DNA from 4 places in the Streptomyces sp. NPDC005728 genome. Region 4 is predicted to be linked to each of the others. Evidence: riboswitches for the same ligand, from Rfam matches in the RefSeq annotation. Region 4 holds a riboswitch; each other region holds the start of a gene.
The links. A riboswitch is a leader RNA that binds a small molecule or an ion and turns the genes downstream of it on or off. The one in region 4 is predicted to bind cyclic di-AMP.
Positions count from the first base shown of each region.

Region 1: linked by a shared signal. The riboswitch ahead of ABZ471_RS17075 (LysM peptidoglycan-binding domain-containing M23 family metallopeptidase) and the one ahead of ABZ471_RS06845 (transglycosylase family protein) in region 4 are both predicted to bind cyclic di-AMP.
Region 2: linked by a shared signal. The riboswitch ahead of ABZ471_RS09230 (transglycosylase SLT domain-containing protein) and the one ahead of ABZ471_RS06845 (transglycosylase family protein) in region 4 are both predicted to bind cyclic di-AMP.
Region 3: linked by a shared signal. The riboswitch ahead of ABZ471_RS34575 (NlpC/P60 family protein) and the one ahead of ABZ471_RS06845 (transglycosylase family protein) in region 4 are both predicted to bind cyclic di-AMP.

Region 1 covers NZ_JBEXYL010000022.1:6,417-11,618, forward strand. Annotated here, with positions in the region: gene ABZ471_RS17065 (tyrosine-protein phosphatase) at 1-235, opposite strand, end outside; gene ABZ471_RS17070 (alpha-galactosidase) at 407-2,500, shown strand; cyclic di-AMP (ydaO/yuaA leader) riboswitch at 2,804-2,967, shown strand; gene ABZ471_RS17075 (LysM peptidoglycan-binding domain-containing M23 family metallopeptidase) at 2,972-3,982, shown strand; gene ABZ471_RS17080 (SGNH/GDSL hydrolase family protein) at 4,242-5,027, shown strand; gene ABZ471_RS17085 (TetR family transcriptional regulator C-terminal domain-containing protein) at 5,106-5,202, opposite strand, start outside.
Region 2 covers NZ_JBEXYL010000009.1:55,923-61,124, forward strand. Annotated here, with positions in the region: gene ABZ471_RS09210 (ATP-grasp domain-containing protein) at 1-340, shown strand, start outside; gene ABZ471_RS09215 (FAD-dependent oxidoreductase) at 385-1,587, shown strand; gene ABZ471_RS09220 (hypothetical protein) at 1,717-1,857, shown strand; gene ABZ471_RS09225 (HAD family hydrolase) at 1,922-2,734, shown strand; gene ABZ471_RS09230 (transglycosylase SLT domain-containing protein) at 2,769-3,257, opposite strand; cyclic di-AMP (ydaO/yuaA leader) riboswitch at 3,262-3,477, opposite strand; gene ABZ471_RS09235 (polyprenyl synthetase family protein) at 3,977-4,987, shown strand.
Region 3 covers NZ_JBEXYL010000071.1:27,825-33,026, forward strand. Annotated here, with positions in the region: gene pcrA (DNA helicase PcrA) at 1-736, opposite strand, end outside; cyclic di-AMP (ydaO/yuaA leader) riboswitch at 1,021-1,192, shown strand; gene ABZ471_RS34575 (NlpC/P60 family protein) at 1,200-2,255, shown strand; gene ABZ471_RS34580 (tellurite resistance/C4-dicarboxylate transporter family protein) at 2,328-3,296, shown strand; gene ABZ471_RS34585 (hypothetical protein) at 3,300-3,653, opposite strand; gene ABZ471_RS34590 (NlpC/P60 family protein) at 4,074-5,138, shown strand; gene ABZ471_RS34595 (response regulator transcription factor) at 5,160-5,202, opposite strand, start outside.
Region 4 covers NZ_JBEXYL010000006.1:99,948-105,149, reverse strand. Annotated here, with positions in the region: gene ABZ471_RS06855 (cytochrome P450) at 1-983, shown strand, start outside; gene ABZ471_RS06850 (transglycosylase family protein) at 1,167-2,213, shown strand; cyclic di-AMP (ydaO/yuaA leader) riboswitch at 2,396-2,564, shown strand; gene ABZ471_RS06845 (transglycosylase family protein) at 2,569-3,252, shown strand; gene eno (phosphopyruvate hydratase) at 3,579-4,865, shown strand; gene ABZ471_RS06835 (septum formation initiator family protein) at 4,965-5,202, shown strand, end outside.

The sequences.
Region 1 (5,202 bases), on a different contig from region 4:
CGACGTCCGGGCCCTCCAGCTTCTGGTCGGCCGCGTTGCGGAAGTCGAAGATCGTGTGCAGGTCCAGGGTGGTGAGGAAGGCCGCGTCCGCCGCGGTCGCGTGCGCGAGGTGACCGCTGCGGAACAGCACTCCGGGGCGCACCCGCCGTCCGTCCACGGTCGGCAGTCCGCCCACGTCACGGAAATTGCGCACTCCGGCCAGCTCGGGCTCGGTCGACGGGACCTGCTGCGTCACGGGGGCTCCTCCCGGTAGGCCCCGTCGGCGCGGCTCGTCGACGGGCACGCTGTCGACCATACGACATCGATTTCCTCGGGCAATGAGTTGTCCACAGGCATTGTCAGCAGGGTCCGCGGCCCTTGATGATGTTGGCACTTGAGCGGATCTGTTGGCACCTGTGAGGTCTCGATGGTGGACATCGCCGAAAACGGTCGTACGTGGCTCCTGTCGGGGCCCACCAGCAGCTATGCGCTGCATCTCACGGACGCGGACGAACTGCTGCACCTCCACTGGGGACCACGGATCGCGCTCGCCGACGCCGAGGCCCTGGCGGTCAGCCCGCTGCCCGCCTACTGGCCCTTCGAGTCCCCGCTCGACGGCCGCGAGGAGTACCCCGTCGAGGGCGGCCCCCGCTTCGTGCGCCCCGCCCTGTCCGTGCGCACCGAGGAACGACGCGGCACCGAGTGGCACTTCGTGTCGCACTCCATCGCAGACGGTGCAGGCGGCGCCGACGGCGAGGAGCTGCGGCTGCGCTTCGACGACGACGGGCTGGCCGTCACCCTGCACTACCGGATGCGCGGGGACGTCGTGGAGCGCTGGGTGACCGTGGCGAACGGCGGGCATGCGCGCGTGGAGCTGCTGCGGGCCGACGCCGCCACCTGGACCCTGCCCGACCGCGAGGGCTGGCGGCTGTCCCAGCTGCACGGCCGCTGGGCCGCCGAGTCCCTGCTCGCCACCGCACCTCTCACCCACGGCGAGAAGATCATCGGCAGCCGTCGCGGCCACACCGGCCACCAGCACCTGCCCTGGGTCGCGCTGGACACCGACGCGACCGAGGAGCGCGGCGAGGTCTACGGCTGTGCGCTCGGCTGGTCCGGCTCCTGGCGCATCGCCGTCGCCCGACTCCCCGATGCGCGCGTGCAGATCACCGGCGGCGCCGGCTACGACGACTCGGGCCTGCTGCTGCTCCAGCCGGGGGAGTCGTACACCACACCCGTCTTCGCGGGGCTGTGGAGCGACGGGGGCTTCGGCGGGGCCAGCCGCACCTGGCACGCCTACCAGCGGGCACACGTCATCCCGGACGCGGAGCGGGACCGGCCCGTGCTGTTCAACTCCTGGGAGGCGACCAACTTCGACATCTCCGAGGAGCAGCAGGCCGCCCTCGCCCGGCGCGCCGCCGGGATCGGCGTCGAGCTGTTCGTCGTGGACGACGGCTGGTTCGGTGCGCGTACCAGCGACCGGGCCGGACTCGGTGACTGGACGCCCAACCCCGACCGCTTCCCGCACGGTCTCAAGCCCCTCGCCGACCAGGTGCACGACCTGGGCATGCAGTTCGGCATCTGGGTCGAGCCGGAGATGGTCAACCCCGACAGCGACCTCTACCGTGCCCACCCCGACTGGGTGCAGTACGAACCGGGACGGAAGCGGACGGAATTGCGCAACCAGCTCGTCCTCAACCTTGCCCGCGAGGACGTCCAGGGGTATCTGGGGGAGCAACTGGACGCGCTGCTGTCCAGCGCCCCGATCGACTATGTGAAGTGGGACTTCAACCGCTGCTTCACCGACGCGGGCTGGCCCGGCGAGCCGTACCCGCAGCGGCTGTGGGTCGACCACGTCCGCGCCCTGTACGCCCTGCTGGACCGGCTGCGCGCAGCTCACCCCGGGGTGGCCTTCGAGTCCTGCTCGGGCGGCGGCGGCCGGATCGACCTCGGCGTGCTGAGCCGCACCGACCAGGTGTGGACCTCCGACAACACCGACCCGCTCGACCGGCTCGCCATCCAGCACGGCTTCAGCCAGATCCACCCCGCGCGGGTCATGGCCGCCTGGGTCACGGACAGCCCGAACACCCAGCTCAACGGGCGGGTCAGCTCGCTGCGGTTCCGCTTCGTCAGCTCGATGGCCGGGGTGCTCGGCGTCGGAGGCGACCTCGCCGAGTGGACCGACGCGGAGCTGGCCGAGGCCCGGGAGTGGGTGGAGCTGTACAAGGAGATCCGCCCGGTCGTCCAGCGCGGCGACCTCTTCCGGCTGCGGCCCCCGACCGGCGGCCTGAGCGCCGTCCAGTACGTCCTCGGGGGCGAGAGCGTGGTCCTCGCCTGCCTCCAGGCGCAGAGCTACGGCGAGCCGGTGCCGGCGGTGCGGCTGCGCGGACTCGACCCGACCGCAGCGTACGAATGCCGCGAAACGGGCGAAGTGCACCGAGGTGCCGTCCTGCTCCATCACGGGCTGCGCACCGGACTGAAGGGTGACCTGGATGCGACGGTTCTCCGGCTACGCCGTATCTGAACCTTCTGTCCGAATTGGAGCCTTCATTCCAACTCGCTCTGGAATAAGGAAACGTGGGGACGGGGTGCGTGAGGAGCGTCATATTCGTGACCGAGTGTCGCGGGTCATGTCCACGTAATACCCGTATCGCCAAAGGAATTTGAAAAGAGGAAGGATGCGGTAATTCACGGAGGGTGACCGTGAATTCCCGAATTCGATCAGCTGGAGCAGGAACGCCGGGAACCGGCTGCTTGTCCGGGTGCGTCTTGCTCGCTTACGTTCGCCACCAATCCGGTCGGAACGCCGAATCCTGCCGCCGCCCGGAGTCCCCACACACTTCACCCGTGTTCGGCAGGAGCGGGGGACCCGCCAGGTACGACTGCCTGTCCCGGTCTCCGGGGCAGGCTGGGGGTGTAGCCGCGCACCGCGCGGCCGGGCAGCTCCAGCCCGAACCCGACAGCTCACCTCGCAGGCGTCGGAGAGGAATGCGCCATGCCCGCAAAGGGTAAGCACCGACGCCCCAAGAACCGGCGTTTCACCCGCTCGATCGCCGTCGCCGGAACCGGTGGCGCCGCGCTGGCGCTGCCGCTCATGGGCGCCGCCGGAGCGCACGCCGCCACCGCGCAGCCCGTTTCCGGAAAGGCCGTGCAGTCCCTTCCCGCCGTCGAAAAGGCGGCCGAGAAGAAGGCTGCGCAGCAGAATTCGGGTGTGCGCAGCTACACGGTGAAGGCCGGCGACTGGCTTGCGAAGATTGCCGGCCAGCAGCACGTCGGCGGCGGCTGGCACCGGCTCTACGAGGACAACCGGCAGGCGGTCGGCGAGAACCCCTCGCTGATCCACCCGGGTCTGAAGCTGTCGCTCGGCGGGCAGGCCACCCGGACACACACCGAGCCTTCCGCCCCCGCGCAGCCCTCGCGCCCCTCCGGCTCGCAGGCTTCAGTGTCCAAGGCCTCCGGCTCCAAGGCCTCCGGCTCCAAGGCCTCCGGCTCCAAGGTCTCCGTGTCCAAGGTCTCCGTGTCCAAGGCCTCCGGCTCCGAAGCCTCCGCGCAGACCTCCCAGGCCCGCCAGGCTTCCGGGACCGCCGTCACCCCGGCCACCGGCTACACCCTCCCGGTCGCCGGCGCCACCGTCGGCACCGGCTACCACGTGGCCGGCAGCATGTGGTCCAGCGGTTACCACACCGGCGTCGACTTCGTCGTCCCGACCGGTACCTCCCTCAAGGCCGTAGGCGCCGGCACCGTCGTCTCCGCCGGGTGGGGCGGCGCGTACGGCAACCAGGTCGTCATCAAGCTGAACGACGGCTACTACGCCCAGTACGGGCACCTCTCGCAGCTCTCCGTCTCGGCCGGCCAGACCGTGACCGCGGGCCAGCAGATCGGCCTGTCCGGCGCCACCGGCAACGTGACCGGCCCGCATCTCCACTTCGAGATCCGCACCACGCCCGACTACGGCTCGGACGTGGACCCGGTCGCCTATCTCCGCTCGCACGGCGTCGCCGTCTGAGGCTCCTTTTCCTGGATCCTCCTCCAGAACCGCCTGCCTGACGCGCAGTCGAAGGCCGGACCCGATCCCCGGGTCCGGCCTTCGGCATGACAATCGCACGTCCAACGCGCCTGACGACGTCGCTATTCCTGGATTGGCAAACAATTTAAGGGTGTCTCATCTCACCGTTCGTCAACCCCCGCCTACGGTCGCGTAGGTCACATCCGAAGGTGAATCATGGTGCGACGTGGCAGACGATTCGAAGAATGACAACAGATCAGTGATCGGGTCGTACGTAGCGGTGGGGGACAGCTTCACCGAGGGCGTGGGCGACCCCGGCCCCGACGGGGCGTTCGTGGGCTGGGCCGACCGGTTCGCGGTACTGCTCGCCGACCGGCGCCCCGAGGGCGACTTCGCGTACACCAACCTGGCCGTGCGTGGAAAACTGCTCGACCAGATCGTGGCCGACCAACTCCCGCAGGCCGTCGAACTCGCCCCGGAGCTGGTCTCCTTCTGTGCGGGCGGCAACGACATCATCCGGCCCGGCACCGACCCGGACGAGGTGGCCGAGCGCTTCGAGCGGGCCGTGGCCCAGCTCACCGAGGCCGCGGGCACGGTGCTCGTGACCACCGGATTCGACACCCGTGGCGTCCCCTTGCTCAAGCATCTGCGCGGCAAGATCGCCACCTACAACGGGCACGTCCGAGCCATCGCCGACCGGTACGGCTGTCCCGTGCTCGACCTGTGGTCCCTGAAGTCCGTCCAGGACCGCCGGGCCTGGGACGACGACCGGCTCCACCTCTCACCCGAGGGACACACGCGCGTGGCGCTGCGCGCCGGCCAGGCTCTCGGTCTGCAGATCCCGGCCGATCCGGAGCAGCCCTGGCCGCCGCTCCCGCCCCGGGGCACCCTGGAGATCCGCCGCGACGACGTCCACTGGGCCCGCGAGTACCTGGTCCCGTGGATCGGACGCCGACTGCGGGGCGAGTCCTCCGGGGACCATGTGACGGCGAAGGGCACCCTGTCGCCGGACGACATCAAGATGCGGATCGCGTCGGTGGCCTGACCACCGCCGCCCGTGCCCCGTACCGCGAGCCGGCGGTGCGGGGCGCGCCCGTGTGACGGCTCGCCCCTGCCGGACGGTTCACCGCTCCCGCTCGGTCAACGTCTCCCGCCGCAGCCCGAGTTCCCGGGCCAGGGCCTCGTCCACCCACTGCTGCGCCCGGGACCGCGGGACCGAG
Region 2 (5,202 bases), on a different contig from region 4:
GTTCCGCCTCTTCGAGAACGAGTCGGGCGTGGACGTCGTACGCGCGATGCACCTGAATCTGACCGGCCGCCCCGTTCCGGAGGGGGAACAGCGCGCCGGCCACCGCTACATCGTGGAGAACATCGACCTGCCCGCCCTCCTCGCCTACCGCCGCAGCGGCTATACGACGCCGCACGCGCCGGCGAAGGCGAGCGGGACGGAGCTGGCCTGGCTCGCGGGTGACGACCCGCTGCCGTTCCTCACGATGCTCGCCCGCTTCGTGCGCCCGGGCGCGAAGCACCTCTATCAGCTGTGGCGGACCAACCGCCGCGGCAGCAGCACCACTCCCACCACGAAGTAGGCAAGGCCACGAAGGTGGCGCATCGCGTCCTGGGGAGGGACTTCGTGATTCGACCGGTTGCAGTCATCGGGGCCGGGCCGTTCGGCCTGTCCACCGCCGCCCATCTGCGGGCGCGCGGCATCCCCGTCCGCGTCTTCGGTGACCCCATGGTCAGCTGGCGCGACCACATGCCCGAGGGGATGCTTCTGAAGTCGACCCCTGTCGCCTCCAACCTCGACTGCCCACAGCCCGGCCACACCCTCGCCGACTACTGCGACGCGGCCGGCATCCGCCGGCTGGTGACGGACGAGGACATCATCCCGGCGGATACCTTCATCGCCTACGGCGAGTGGTTCCAGCGCAAGCTGCTGCCGGACCTGGAGCGGGTCAGGGTCGTCGCCGTCGACCGCGACAAGAGCGGCGGGTTCGAACTCAAGCTGGACTCCGGGGAGTTGTTCACGGCCCGCGCGGTCGTGGTCGCCACCGGCCTGTCCGGGCTGGCCCACCTCCCGGCGGAGCTGGCGGCAGCGGCGGCCGACGGACCGGCGCCCACGGGCCCGGTCTCCCACAGCTCCCAGCACCACGACCTCACCCGTTTCGCCGGCAAGGAGCTGATCGTCGTCGGCGCCGGCCAGTCCGCGCTGGAGACGGCGGCCCTCGCGGCCGAGGCCGGCGCCCAGGTGCGCGTGGTCTCGCGCGGCCGCGGCCGGGTCGCCTTCGGCGCCCCGCCCTGGAACCAGCCGAGGCTGCGCCCCGAGTCGCCCTTCGGGCGCGCCTGGTCCCTGTGGGCGCTCAGCTACTACCCCCATCCGTACCGCTTCCTGCCCGCCCGCACCCGCCACTACCTGGTCCGCCGGGTCCTCGGCCCGCTCGGCGCCTGGTGGTTGCGCGACCGCTTCGAGGGCAAGGTCCGGGTCCAGGAGGTCGAGCGGGTGGTGGGCGCCGAGGCACCGGACGGCAGCCCGGTCCTCGTCGTCCACGGCCACGGTGGCCGCACCGAGCGGCTTGCCGCGGACCACGTCATCGCCGCCACCGGCTACCGAGTGAACATCGCGGCCATGGACTTCCTCGGGCACGAGCTGCGCACCCGGCTCGCGGTGAGCCGGGGTGCGCCCCGGCTCGGCGCCGGGTACGTCTCCTCGGTGCCGGGCCTGTACTTCACCGGCCTTCCGGCGGCGTCCTCGTACGGCCCGGTGATGCGCTTCGTCTGCGGTACGGAGTTCGCCTCGCCGCGGCTGGCAGGGCACCTGGCGGCCGCGCACGGGTGAGTGCCGGGCGGGTCTGAGCGACGGGCGGGGCCACACCCCGCCCCACGCTTTCCGTCCCGCTCCGTCGGTGCAGTGAAAGCAACCCGGCGAGCACCGCTGACGCTCATGAGGCGCACCATGCGGGCACGGATGGCAACCCGGCGTAGATCCTTCGCCGACCACTTCGCCGAGAAGCAGCTCTCCGCGCTGACCCTCACGCTCTCCGCCACCGGCATGGTCAACCGCGTCATCCACACCATCGGGGAGTCCACAGGCACCACTTGGGGCTGAGCAGCACACAAGTCCGGGAAGATCAGGGTGAGTCGGCGGTGCGCGCTGTCCGTATTCTCTGATCATGGCCGCACCCCCCGCATATGCACTGATCGCCACCGACCTGGACGGGACGCTGCTGCGTGGCGACGACACCGTCTCCGACCGGTCGCTCGCCGCGCTCGAGCGGGTGGCGCGGGCCGGCGCCCGGCACCTGGTGGTGACGGGCCGGCCGGTCCCCCGGGTGCGGCCCCTCCTGGACGGCCTCGGCTGCACGGGGCTCGCGGTGTGCGGACAGGGCGCACAGGTCTACGACGCCGGCGCCGACCGTCTGCTGTGGTCGGTACGACTGGACCGGGACCTGGCCGAGACGGCGCTCGGCAAGATCGAGGCCGAGGTGGGGCAGGTCTACGCGGCCGTGGACCAGGACGGCGTGGACGGGCTCACGCTGATCGAACCGGGGTATCTGATGCCCCACCCGACCCTGCCCGCCGTACGGGTCGGCCGGCGCGACGACCTGTGGTGCGCGCCCATCAGCAAGGTCCTGCTGCGCCACCACACGCTGTCCGACGACGAGTTGGCGGCGACCGCGCGTTCGGCGGTGGGCTCGCTGGCGACGGTCACGATGTCCGGTCCGGGGACCGTGGAACTCCAGCCGTGCGGCGTCACCAAGGCGACGGGGCTGGCGCTGGCCGCCGAGCGCCTGGGGATCACGGCGGAACGGGCCCTCGCCTTCGGTGACATGCCCAACGACATCCCCATGTTCGACTGGGCCGGACGCGGTGTCGCGATGGCCGACGCCCACGCCGAGCTCAAGGCCGTCGCCGATGAGATCACCCTGTCGAACGAGGACGACGGCATTGCCGTCGTCCTCGAAAGACTGTTCCCGACCGACTGACCGGGATATCAGTAGGGCCTGCCGCCGCTGCCTGTCAGTAGGCGCCGAAGACGTTGTCCATCGACCCGTAGCGCGCGGCCGCGTAGTTGCAGGCGGCCGTGATGTTCGCGACCGGGTCGTAGATGTCGAAGGACGTTCCGGCCACGTGGTACGCGTTGAACGTCGGGTCGATGACCTGGAGCAGGCCCTTGGACGGGATGCCCTTGGCGGCGTTGGAGTCCCAGAGGTTGATGGCCTTCGGGTTGCCCGACGACTCGCGGATGATGTTGCGGTAGATGCCGTTGTACGACCCCGGGATCTTCTTCTCGGCCATGATCGCGAGCGACTCGCGGATCCAGCCGTCGAGGTTGTTCGGGTACCCGGCGAGCGTAGTGGACGGCGTGGTGGCCGTGGGGGTGGCCGCGGAGGCGCTGGTCGCGCCGATGAGAGGAAGGGCGAGCACGGCGGCACCGGTACCGACGACAGTGAGCTTGCGGACGAAGCGGTTGGGGCGGGCACGGCGGGACTGAGCGGCAGCAGACATGGGGAAGTCCTCTCCGTCGCCTGCGAGGTGAGCTGTCGGGTTCGGGCGGGGAGGTGCCCGGCCGTGCCCCTGGGGGAGGAGGCACGACTTCACCCCGAGCCGTTCCGGTGCGGCGAGTGCCGTCCGGTACAGCGGCTTACCTGGGTCCCCCGCTCCTGCCGTACGAATGAGTTCGTCGATGGGTTGAGTCAGGCGCGGCAGGATTCGGCGTTCGCCTGACTGGCCCGGAAGCTATGCGAGAGCACATGTCCGGAACAAGTATCTGATTCACATAAAGAGCCCGTTGACCTTGATCTGCGCCGTATGGGGTACTTGATCCTTTGCTGCTGCCAACACTCAACTGGCCGATACGGCAAGGGAGACCGGTGGTGGCGCGATCAGTTGGGTGCAGGGGCGCGCGTGACCCAACTCACGAAATGACGAAGTGTATCAAATCAGACATGCAGGATTAGAGGGATTTGCTGCGCGTGTCGTAATAAGGAGTACTCCACTCGCCACTCATTTCACGACAAAACGGGCGGATTCCTGGTAAGTCAGTGAAAGTCCACTCTTATCAGATGATCAAAAACATACCGACCCTGATCCGATACCGCCCGGGCTGGACCGGTGGGCGCTATCGGTGATCGAAACAGGACCGGATACGCTGACTTGAGTGGTGGCAACGACCTATCGACAAACCGCGTAATCGCCAGCAGACACCAGCAGACAGGAGACCCCTCGTGACCGTCGTCGGGCCGTTCGGGCTGAGCGTGCGGGACCAGGCTCTGGAAGCCGATGTCCAGGCCGGATTGACGGCTGTCGAGGAAGGCTTGCTCGAAGCCACCAAGAGCGAGGTCCCGTTCATCACGGAGGCCGCGCAGCACCTCGTACGGGCCGGCGGGAAGCGGTTCCGGCCGCTGCTCGTGATGCTCGCGGCGCAGTTCGGCGACCCGTACACGCCGGGGGTCGTGCCGTCGGCCGTCGTCGTGGAGCTGACCCACCTGGCCACGCTGTACCACGACGACGTCATGGACGAGGCGTCCGTGCGGCGCGGTGTGGACAGTGCCAACACCCGCTGGGGCAACTCGGTCGCGGTCCTCACCGGCGACTTCCTCTTCGCCCGCGCCTCCCAGATCCTCGCCGACCTCGGCCCCGAGGCGGTCCGGGTGCAGGCCCTCGCGTTCGAGCGGCTGGTCACCGGGCAGATCCTGGAGACCGCAGGTCCCTCGGACGGCCGCGATCCGGTCGAGCACTACCTGGACGTGCTCAGCGGCAAGACGGGCTCCCTGGTGGCCGTGTCCTGCCGGTTCGGCGCGATGATGTCCGGCGCCGACGAGACGGTCGTCGACGTGCTCACCCAGTACGGCGAGCGGCTCGGGGTCGCCTTCCAGCTCGCGGACGACGTCCTGGACATCGCCTCCGACTCGCACGAGTCCGGCAAGACCCCGGGGACCGACCTGCGTGAGGGCATCCCGACGCTGCCCGTGCTCCGGCTGCGTGAGCGGGCCGCCCGTCTCGGCCTGCCGGAGGACCTCGCGCTGTGCGAGCTGCTGGACTCCGACCTCAGCGACGACGCGCGGCATGCCGAGGCGCTGTCCGCGCTGCGCGCCCACCCCGCGCTGGAGCAGGCCCGCCGGGACACCGTCCGGTACGCGGAGGAGGCGCGGGCCGCGCTGGCCCCGCTGCCGGAGTGCGACGCCAAGGCGTCGCTCCTCGAACTGTGCGACGCGGTGGTGCACCGGGCGGGCTGACCGCCTGCGCCTCCCGGCTTCGTCGGCGCTCCGGACGTTCCCGGCGCGCCGCAAGCCTGGCCGTCGCCGCAGTCGGGGTGGCCGCCGCCGCGGCGATCCCGGCATCCCCGAGCCGGACCTCAAGGCCACCCGACGGGCAAGCACCACGGGCTGCTCGCCGGCACCTCCGGAGATCCTGTGGCTGAACGCCGTCGCCGGAGTCGCCCCGTCCGGCT
Region 3 (5,202 bases), on a different contig from region 4:
GCAGCCGCGACTGGTAGAGCGCGTAGGCCTGGGCGAGGGTCTTCTCGAAGCCGTCGGTGGCCTGGGCGGCGAAGTCCTCCTCGTCGATCAGCTCGTTCTTGAGGTTGCTGATCTTGGCGCTGAAGGACTTGGGCGGGAAGCGCTTGGGGTCGAGGTCCAGGTCGCGGCAGACCAGGGCCATCAGGCGCTTGCTGTCGGCGGCGTCGTAGATGGAGAAACTCGACGTGAAGCCGAGCTTCTTCGACTCGCGCCGCAGGATCCGGACGCACGCGCTGTGGAAGGTCATGACCCACATCGCGTTCGCGCGCGGACCGACGAGCTGCTCGACGCGCTCCTTCATCTCGCCCGCGGCCTTGTTGGTGAAGGTGATCGCGAGGATCTGGCCCGGGTGCACGTTCCGCTCGGCGAGCAGGTGGGCGATGCGGTGGGTGAGCACACGGGTCTTGCCGGAACCTGCGCCGGCGACGATGAGCAGCGGGGAGCCGGCGTGGGCGACCGCCGCGCGCTGGTTCTCGTTCAGCCCCTCCAGGAGCGCTGCCGCGTCGATCGCGGGGCGCGGGGCGCCGTCGCGGTAGTACGCGTCCCGGTCCGGCGGCACGTCGAACTTCCCGCCGAACAGATCGTCCGCAAGCGGCTCCGGAGCGTGATCGTCCTCGGGCGGCGGCGGGGGCTCCTCCTCGCGCCCGCGAGGGGGCTGGAGGTCCGCCAGGAAGCTGTCGTCAAAGAGGCTGCTCATCGCTCTCCGAGTCTAGGGCGCCGCACCGACAACCGGCCGCCACCCCGGGAACATGGCCGGATCGCCGGAGGGTTGATCACCGCTCCCGAGCGGTCGGTCATCGCGCAGTTCCGCGCCGATCAGGCCCTCACGCTGCGGAAGCGTCTTGTCACGCCTGTATGAAAACAGCCTCAGGTCACGGAAATGTATCGGACATATGGCACACCAACCTTCACAGGAGTCACACGAGTTGGCTAGGTTGCCGTCAGGCCGCACGACCCCCTTCCGGCGAACGTCGCCGAGCGCCGCGGCCTCCGCCGAGTCCGGTGCGCCCTACGTGGCAGCCGGAGCCGGGGACCCACCGATCCCGGGGTGAATCGGCCGACTCCCGCCCGGGACGACGCCGTAGGGCAACCCTTCCGAACCACCCGCCCGAACCCGACAGCTAACTCGGTAGGCGGCACATTGGAAGGAGTCGCCTCTCTTGGCGTCGCACCGCAAGCCGCGCCCCGGCGGAACCCTCGGACCGGGCCTGCACACGCCCGCCCTCGCCACCGCCGCCTTCACCTCCGTGGCCGTACTGTCCCAGACGGCCGAGGCCGCCCCCGCCGACGACGGCAGGCCGAGCGTGGAGGAGATCGAGAAGAAGATCGACGAGCTGTACCGCCGGGCGGACTCCGCGGCCGAGCGGTCCGAGGAGGCCACGGAGCGGGCCGGGCGACAGCGGGGGCGGCGGGAAGACCCGCGCGGGAAGACCCTGTTCGCGGACGCGCCGCAGGAGCAGCCGGAGCCCTCGCCGGACTACTTCGACCAGAACCGGCTGATGGACCGGCTGGCCTCGACCGTGAAGAAGCGGCAGGAGACCGCCCGGAGCCTGGAGCCGCAGGCCGACAGGGCCCCGGAGACACAGGCCGACAGGAGCGCGGCGGCACCGACCGCCAGAAGCACGGAGGCGGCCCCCGTCTGGAGCCAGGAGGCGCCGGCCGGGAGGCCGGACGAGACCCGAACCCCGTCGCCGCGTGACCCGAAGAGCGCCAAGGCCGTCGTCCAGAAGAAGCTCGCCTCCGCCCGCGAGCTGCTGTCCCGGCTGACGGACCGGGAGCAGGCTCGGCCGGCCGCGCCGGAGCAGCGGACGCAGGAGGGGGCCGAGCCGCGGTCGTACGGGTCCTCGGGCGCGCAGGCCTCCAGGGCCGAGAAGGCGGTCTCCTTCGCCCGCGCCCAGATCGGCAAGCCGTACGTGAACGGGGCCAGCGGCCCCGGCTCCTACGACTGCTCAGGCCTCACCCAGGCCGCCTGGAAGGCCGCCGGTGTCACCCTTCCCCGTGCCGTGCGCGACCAGGCCGCCGCGGGCACCCCGGTCTCCCTCGCCGACGCGCACCCCGGTGACCTGGTCTTCTTCCACGGCGACCACAGCCACGTCGGCCTCTGCACGGGCAACGGGATGATGATCCATGCCCCGCGGCCCGGCGCGTACATCCGCGAGGAGTCCGTCTTCCACGGGGGCGAATCGATCATTCACAGCGTGGTCCGGCCGGCCTGACCGTCCTCTTTTCGAGCCCCACGCGCGCGTGCCCTCCTCGCCGGGCCCGCTCGGCTCCCTAGCATCGGGCGCATGCCCGGCATCTCAGGTCTGCGTGCGTGGTGGGCGGAGCGTCCGCCGGCGGCAGGAGCCGCCGTCATGGCGACCGGCATCGTCTCGGTGGGCCTGCACCTGACGGGCGACGAGACGCTGTCCCGGGTCTTCCTCTGGCCGGCCTGCGTCGCCTGGGTGGCGCTGGCCGCCGACTTTCTCGTACGGCTGCTGATGCAGCGGCAGCGATGGGTGGCCGCGGCGGAGAGTCCGGGCGCGCTCACCGCCGTCGCCGCCACGGCGGTGCTCGGCACCCGGTTCTCGGCGCTCGGCCGGCAGACCCTGGCCGAGGTGCTGCTGGTGGTGGCGGTGGTGCTGTGGCCGGTGCTGCTGTTCCTCGTCGTGGGGCACTGGAAGCGGCGCATGCCGGGAGCGGTGTTCCTGTGTTGCGTGGCCACACAGGGGCCGGCGGTGCTGGCGGCCACGCTGGCCGCGGCCGAGACGACGGCATGGCTCGCGCGTGCCGCGCTGGTGCTGTTCTGGCTGGGCCTGGTGCTCTACGTCCTCGCACTGCGGCACTTCGATCGGCGGCAGGTGTTCGAGGCGGCCGGGGACCAGTGGATCGCAGGCGGAGCGCTCGGCATCTCGGCACTGGCCGGGGCGAAGCTGCTCTCCGCCGACAGTGCGCGGCTGTACCTGTGGAACGACGACGACCGGGGTGTGCTGCGCAACGTGACGGTCGCGCTGCTCGTCCTGGATCTGGCCTTGTGCGTGGTCCTGCTGGCCGCCGAGGTGGCCCGGCCGCGGCTGCGCTACGACATCCGGCGGTGGGCGACGGTGTTCCCGCTGGGGATGACCGGGGCGGCCACGCTGTCGGTCGCGGCCGCCCTGGGCATCGGGTCGTTGAAGGGGCTGGGGCGGGTGCTGGTGTGGGGGGCGGTGGCGGCGTGGCTGGTGGTCGCGGCCGGCGCGGCCCTCGCGGTCCGTGGAGGGATCAGCGGACGGCGCTGAGCGTCAGGTCCACAGCACGGCGATGAAGATGTTCGCCGCGGTCAGCAGGCCGACCAGCCCGAAGGCGCCCTTGTCCACCTTCTCCTCGTCGCGCTTCACGTAGACCAGCCCGAGGATCACGATCAGCAGGGCCAGCTTCAGGCCGATCTTGACGGTGTTGACGTGGTGGTCGTCGGCCTGGTTCAGGCCGACCAGGATCACGCCGGTGCCCAGCATGGCCAGCGCGCCATGCAGCATTCCGGGGACGAAGCGGGCTGTGCCCTGGCCTATCGCCTTCATCTGGGTGAGGAAACCACCGAGCAGCGCGGCGATGCCGATGATGTGCACGCCGACGAAAAGATGGATGAGTACGTCCATGGGCCCGGAGCCTAGTGAAGGGCGCTTGAGGCTCCCTTCACCGGGCTCGCCGCCGGATCCGTGGATCTTGCATATATGCGCCCCATAGCACCACGCGGCTCCCGCGTGTCCCGCATTGCGCGCATCGGTCACCACGCTGCGTGAAGGCGACGCCTCCGACCTCGAATCTCGGTCACATACGGTCACACCTCGATCGGTCAAAGCCAGTTCTGCACTCCGCGTTACCTGCCTGTCACAGGCAGGCCTAGCGTCCTCCCCCAGGTGACCGGCTCCCCACCGCCGCCCGGGCCAGGGGCGGCCGTCGGCCACCACCGCCGAGAAAGGTCCGGCGGCGGCCCGCTTCCCCTGTGCGGGCCGCCGCCGGACGCATCGACCGCTCGCTCGGTCGCACGAGTCCCACGGAAGGACGTGACGGTCCAGGTGGCAGCGCACCGCAAGCCCCGACAGCGCTCGCTCGGCGGGAACACGGCCCGCACGGCCGCCACCCTCGCCCTGGCGGGCGCGGCCACCGCAACGGCCTTCGAAGGAGCGGCCAACGCCGCGCCGGAGCTGACCCCGGCACAGGTGAAGGCCAAGGTGGACAAGCTGTACCAGGAGGCGGAGACCGCCACCGAGACGTACAACGGGGCGAAGGAGAAGGCGGTCACGGCCCAGCGGCGGCTGAACTCGCTGCGCGACGAGACCGCCCGCAAGCAGCAGAAGCTCAACACGGACCGGGACGCGCTGGGTTCGCTGGCCGCGACCCAGTACCGCGAGGGCGGGATCGACCCCGCCTGGCAGCTGGCGTTGTCCAGTGACCCCGACCGGTATCTGGACAAGGCGGAGTTCGCGGAGCGGGCCGGCGAGCGGCAGGCCAAGGCGGTGGCGGGGGTACGCGAACAGCTGCGGGAGATCGAGCAGTTGCGCGGCGCCGCCCGCGTCGAGCTGAAGTCGCTGCGGTCGCGGCAGGCGGAGTTGCGGCAGCAGAAGAAGACGATCACCGGGAAGCTGGCTCAGGCGCGCGAGCTGCTGGCCCGGCTCACTTCGCCGCAGCGGGCCGAGGTCACCGGCGACGGCGCGACTCCGGGGCACGCCTCACGATCGGCTTCGGACGTCCGGGCGGCCCTGGAGCAGGCGGGGACCGTCGCCGCCTCCGACTCCCGCGCGGCGGCGGCCGTCGCCTACGCCTACCAGAAGCTCGGCAGCCCCTATGTGTGGGGCGCTACCGGCCCGAACGCCTTCGACTGCTCGGGCCTGGCCCAGGCCGCCTACCGCTCGGCCGGCATCTCCCTGCCGCGCACGACCTACGCCCAGATCAACGCGGGCCGACGGGTCTCCCGCTCCGAACTCCAGCCCGGTGACCTGGTGTTCTTCTACTCCGGCATCAGCCACGTCGGCATCTACGTCGGCAACGGCCAGATGATCCACGCCCCGAACCCGTCGGCACCGGTCCGGCTGGCGCCCATCGACCAGATGCCGTTCGCAGGGGCTACGCGGGTCGTCTGAGGGCCGCAGCCGGGCGGGCGGTCAGACCAGCCGTCGGGCCGTCGCCCAGCGGGTCAGCTCGTGG
Region 4 (5,202 bases):
TGAACATCGACCCGCCGGACCACACCCGGCTGCGCCGGCTGGTCAGCAAGGCGTTCACGCCCCGCAGGGTCGCCGAGTTCGCCCCCCGGGTGCGGGAGCTGACCGACCACCTCATCGACGGGTTCGCGCAGAAGGGCGAAGCCGACCTCATCCACGACTTCGCCTTCCCGCTCCCCATCTACGCCATCTGCGACCTGCTCGGCGTCCCGCGCGAGGACCAGGACGACTTCCGGGACTGGGCCGGGATGATGATCCGGCACGGCGGAGGGCCCCGGGGCGGGGTCGCGCGATCGGTGAAGAAGATGCGCGGCTATCTCGCCGAGCTGATCCACCGGAAGCGGGAGGCGCTGCCCGCCGAGCCCACCCCGGGCGAGGACCTGATCTCCGGCCTCATCCGTGCCTCGGACCACGGCGAGCACCTCACCGAGAACGAGGCCGCCGCCATGGCCTTCATCCTGCTGTTCGCCGGCTTCGAGACCACCGTGAACCTGATCGGCAACGGCACCTACGCCCTGCTCACCCACCCCGAGCAGCGCCACCGGCTCCAGCGGTCCCTGGCCGCCGGGGAGCAGGACCTCCTGGAGACCGGCGTCGAGGAACTCCTGCGCTACGACGGTCCGGTGGAGCTGGCCACCTGGCGGTTCGCCACCCGGCCGCTCACCGTCGGCGGGCAGGACATCGCCGCCGGGGACCCGGTCCTCGTCGTACTCGCCGCCGCCGACCGGGACCCGGAGCGGTTCGCCGGTCCGGACGTACTGGACCTGTCCCGCCGGGACAACCAGCACCTCGGGTACGGCCACGGCATCCACTACTGCCTGGGCGCCCCGCTCGCCCGTCTGGAGGGCCAGACCGCGCTCGCCACCCTCCTCACCCGCCTCCCCGACCTGCGGCTCGCGGCGGACCCGGCCGAGCTGCGCTGGCGTGGCGGGCTCATCATGCGCGGCCTGCGCACGCTCCCCGTGGAGTTCACGCCCGCCCCCTGAGCGCGTCGGCCAAGCACACCCGGCACAGCCGAAGATGACAGAAGTTCATTTCTGTGATCTTCACGTGATCTGCGCGGCATTAACTTGTGACAAGTGATCGTCTGCCTATACGTTCACCCATCAGTGTGGCGCGCCGAGTTTCCTGCGCCACGCCACCCCAGCTGTCGCACGAAAGGCTTCCGCATGCTCTCCGGGAACGGTCGTCACCGTCGCCCCCGTCAGGCTCCGGCTCTCCTCGTCGCGGCCGGAGTGACTGGCTCCGCCATCGCCATCCCACTCCTGGGTGCCGCGAGCGCCAGCGCGGCCGACGGCACCACGTGGGACAAGGTGGCCGAGTGCGAGAGCGGCGGCTCCTGGAGCGCCGACACCGGCAACGGGTACTACGGCGGCCTCCAGATGTCCCAGGACGACTGGGACAAGTACGGCGGCGGCCAGTACGCCTCCAGTGCCGACCAGGCCAGCCGGTCGCAGCAGATCGCCGTCGCCGAGAAGATCCTCGCCGACCAGGGCACCACTCACTGGGCCACCTGCGCCCTGCTCGCAGGACTGTCCTCGAACTCCGGCTCCGTGGACGTCGACACGGGCGTCGGAGGCTCGGGCTCGGCGGACTCCGGTGACTCCGACTCCTCCAAGTCCTCTGGCGACTCCGACTCCTCCGGTTCCAAGGACTCGTCCGACTCCACCGGTAAGTCCGACTCGTCCGACCTGTCGGATTCATCATCCTCGTCCGACTCCTCCTCGGATGCGACCGGCAAGCCGTCCCCGGGCAAGAGTGAGAACAAGGACAAGGGTGCCGACTCGGGCAAGGATGCCGACGCACCCAAGTCCGACAAATCCGCATCGCCGGGTTCCCGTGAGGGGCAGGAAGGCGAGGGCGCCGTCACGGATCCCGCCACGGAAGAGTCGGACAATTCATGGCAGACCGGCGGCTCTTGGAGCCTGGTCGACACCGGCACGCTCAGCAGCGGCGGACGTCATCGCGGTGACAGTGCGGACGAAAGCAACGCAAACGGTCAGGGCGCCTCGGCGTCCGGCCGCCACGCCTCTCGCGACGCGGGCACCTACACCGTCGTCGAGGGCGACACCCTCGTCTCCATCGCCGACTCCCTTGACGTCGACGGCGGATGGCGCGCGCTCTACGCCGAGAACAAGAAGGCCATCGGCGCCGACCCGGACCACATCGCTGCCGGTCAGACCCTGCAAGTCGGTGCCGAAAAGGGCGAAAAGTAGCGGGAGTTGACGCCCCGCTTCGCGCCTAATGTCCGGTTTGGTGAAAGTGTGGGATGAGTCTCAGAAGCCCTGATCGTCTTTGAAATTCCGGCGATCGCCTGTCTACGGTCAAGGCCGCTCGTCACCACGAGCCCCGGCAGTCGCAACGCCGAATCCTGCCAGCGGTTGCCCGGGAACAGTCGTCGCGTCATGCGCCGTAGGCAGGAGCGGGGGACCCAAGGTAAGTGCCGGAAGCGGTGGTTGATGCCGTAACCGGCTTGGGGTGAAGCCGTGTCCCGGAAGGGGCGCGGCCGGGCAACTCAACCGGCCCGAACCCGACAGCTCACCTCGCAGGCGTCGGTGAGGGGATCGATCCATGCTGTTTTCCGGCAAGGGCAAGCACCGCCGTCCGTCCAAGGCCACCCGCGCCATCGCGCTCGCCGGTGTCACCGGCGCCGTCGTCGCCGCCCCGCTGATGGCGGCCGGCAACGCCTCCGCCGCCACCGCCTCCGAGTGGGACGCGGTCGCCCAGTGCGAGGCCGGCGGCAACTGGTCCATCAACACCGGAAACGGCTACTACGGCGGTCTGCAGTTCTCCGCCTCGACCTGGGCCGCGTACGGCGGTACGCAGTACGCCGCGCAGGCCAACCAGGCCACCAAGGCGCAGCAGATCACCGTCGCCGAGAAGGTCCTCGCCGCCCAGGGCAAGGGTGCCTGGCCGGTGTGCGGCACGGGCCTGTCCAGCACCCCCTACGGCGGTGCCGCCCCCGCCGCCCCCTCGAAGACCACCGCGCCGAGCACCACCACCCGCTCCACCGACCAGCAGGCCGCCTCCCGCTCCGCCGAGCGTCCGGCCGCGAGCAAGACCGTCACCACCCCGACCGGCAAGAAGGTCAAGAAGGGCGACGGCGAGTACAAGGTCGTCAAGGGTGACACCCTCAGCAGCATCGCCGAGAAGCACAAGGTCGAGGGTGGCTGGGAGAAGCTGTTCAAGCTGAACAAGGGCATCGTCGAGGACGCGAACCTCATCTACCCGGGCCAGCAGCTGCACCTGAAGTGACATCCGGGCCCCACCAGAACCACAGCGCCCTCACAGGCTCTCCCCCCACACTCAAGGCCTCGTGAGGGCCACCCCCCGTCCCCACGGGCTCCCCGCTCCGGTGCGTTTTCCCCCGTACGCACCGGGGCGGGGTTCTTTGTTTTCCCGCGCTGTTTGCCCACTCTTCAATCGGGTCTCATCCGGGTCCCTTTGTTCCGTGCGTGAACAATAGGTACCGTCTCCCTGTCCACGGGACGGTCGGTCGGTGGCCGACGGTCCCGGGACGGTTAGGCTCTAGTCGCAAGGCTCACCAGCCCCGCACAACCAGCGTCACATCCACGAAGGAGATGCTCGTGCCGTCCATCGACGTCGTCGTAGCCCGGGAAATCCTGGACTCCCGAGGCAACCCCACGGTCGAGGTCGAGGTCGGCCTCGACGACGGCAGCACGGGTCGTGCCGCCGTCCCGTCCGGCGCCTCCACCGGTGCCTTCGAGGCCATCGAGCTGCGCGACGGTGACCCGAACCGCTACCAGGGCAAGGGCGTCGAGAAGGCCGTCCTCGCCGTCATCGAGCAGATCGGCCCGGAGCTGGTCGGCTACGACGCCACCGAGCAGCGCCTGATCGACCAGGCCATGTTCGACCTGGACGCCACCGACAACAAGGGCTCCCTCGGCGCCAACGCCATCCTCGGCGTCTCCCTCGCCGTCGCCCACGCCGCCTCCGAGGCCAGCGACCTCCCGCTCTTCCGCTACCTGGGCGGCCCGAACGCGCACCTGCTGCCGGTGCCGATGATGAACATCCTGAACGGCGGCTCGCACGCCGACTCCAACGTGGACATCCAGGAGTTCATGATCGCCCCGATCGGCGCGGAGTCCTTCTCCGAGGCCCTGCGCTGGGGCACCGAGGTCTACCACACGCTGAAGAAGGTCCTGAAGAACAAGGGCCTGTCCACCGGCCTCGGCGACGAGGGCGGCTTCGCCCCGAACCTCGGCTCCAACCGCGAGGCACTCGACCTCATCCTCGAGGCCGTCAAGCAGGCCGGCTACGTGCCCGGTGAGCAGATCGCGCTCGCGCTCGACGTCGCCGCGTCCGAGTTCTACAAGGACGGCAAGTACGAGTTCGAGGGCAAGTCCCGCTCGGCCGCCGAGATGACCGAGTACTACGAGGAGCTCGTGGCGGCCTACCCGCTCGTCTCCATCGAGGACCCGCTGTTCGAGGACGACTGGGCCGGCTGGAAGGTCATCACCGACAAGCTCGGCGACAAGGTCCAGCTGGTCGGCGACGACCTGTTCGTCACCAACCCGGAGCGCCTGGCCCGCGGCATCGAGGAGGGCACCGCCAACGCCCTGCTGGTCAAGGTCAACCAGATCGGCTCGCTGACCGAGACCCTGGACGCCGTCGAGCTGGCCCAGCGCAACGGCTTCAAGTGCATGATGTCCCACCGCTCCGGCGAGACCGAGGACGTCACCATCGCCGACCTGGCCGTCGCCACCAACTGCGGCCAGATCAAGACCGGCGCCCCGGCCCGCTCCGAGCGCGTCGCCAAGTACAACCAGCTGCTTCGCATCGAGGAGATCCTCGACGACGCCGCGGTGTACGCCGGCCGCTCGGCCTTCCCCCGCTTCAAGGGCTGAGCCTTACAGAGTTAAGCCTTAGCCAGTCGTACGTACGTCCCTGTACTCGGTCCCGTACCGTGTGCGGGGACGTACGCACGTGTGAAGGGGAGGCGGGACATGGCCGTGAAGGACCGGGACCGGTTCTCCACCGCGACCAGGCTCAGGCTGCTCGGCGAGCAGACCGCGGCCCGCGTCTACCGCTCCCAGACCAAGCGGCAGGCCCGCCGCTCCCGGCTCACCGGCCGCGCCGCCCTGCTCGCGCTGGTGCTCTGCTCGCTGATCGTCGCGCTCGCCTATCCGATGCGCCAGTACGTCTCCCAGCGCGCCGAGATCGCCGACCAGCAGCATCAGCAGG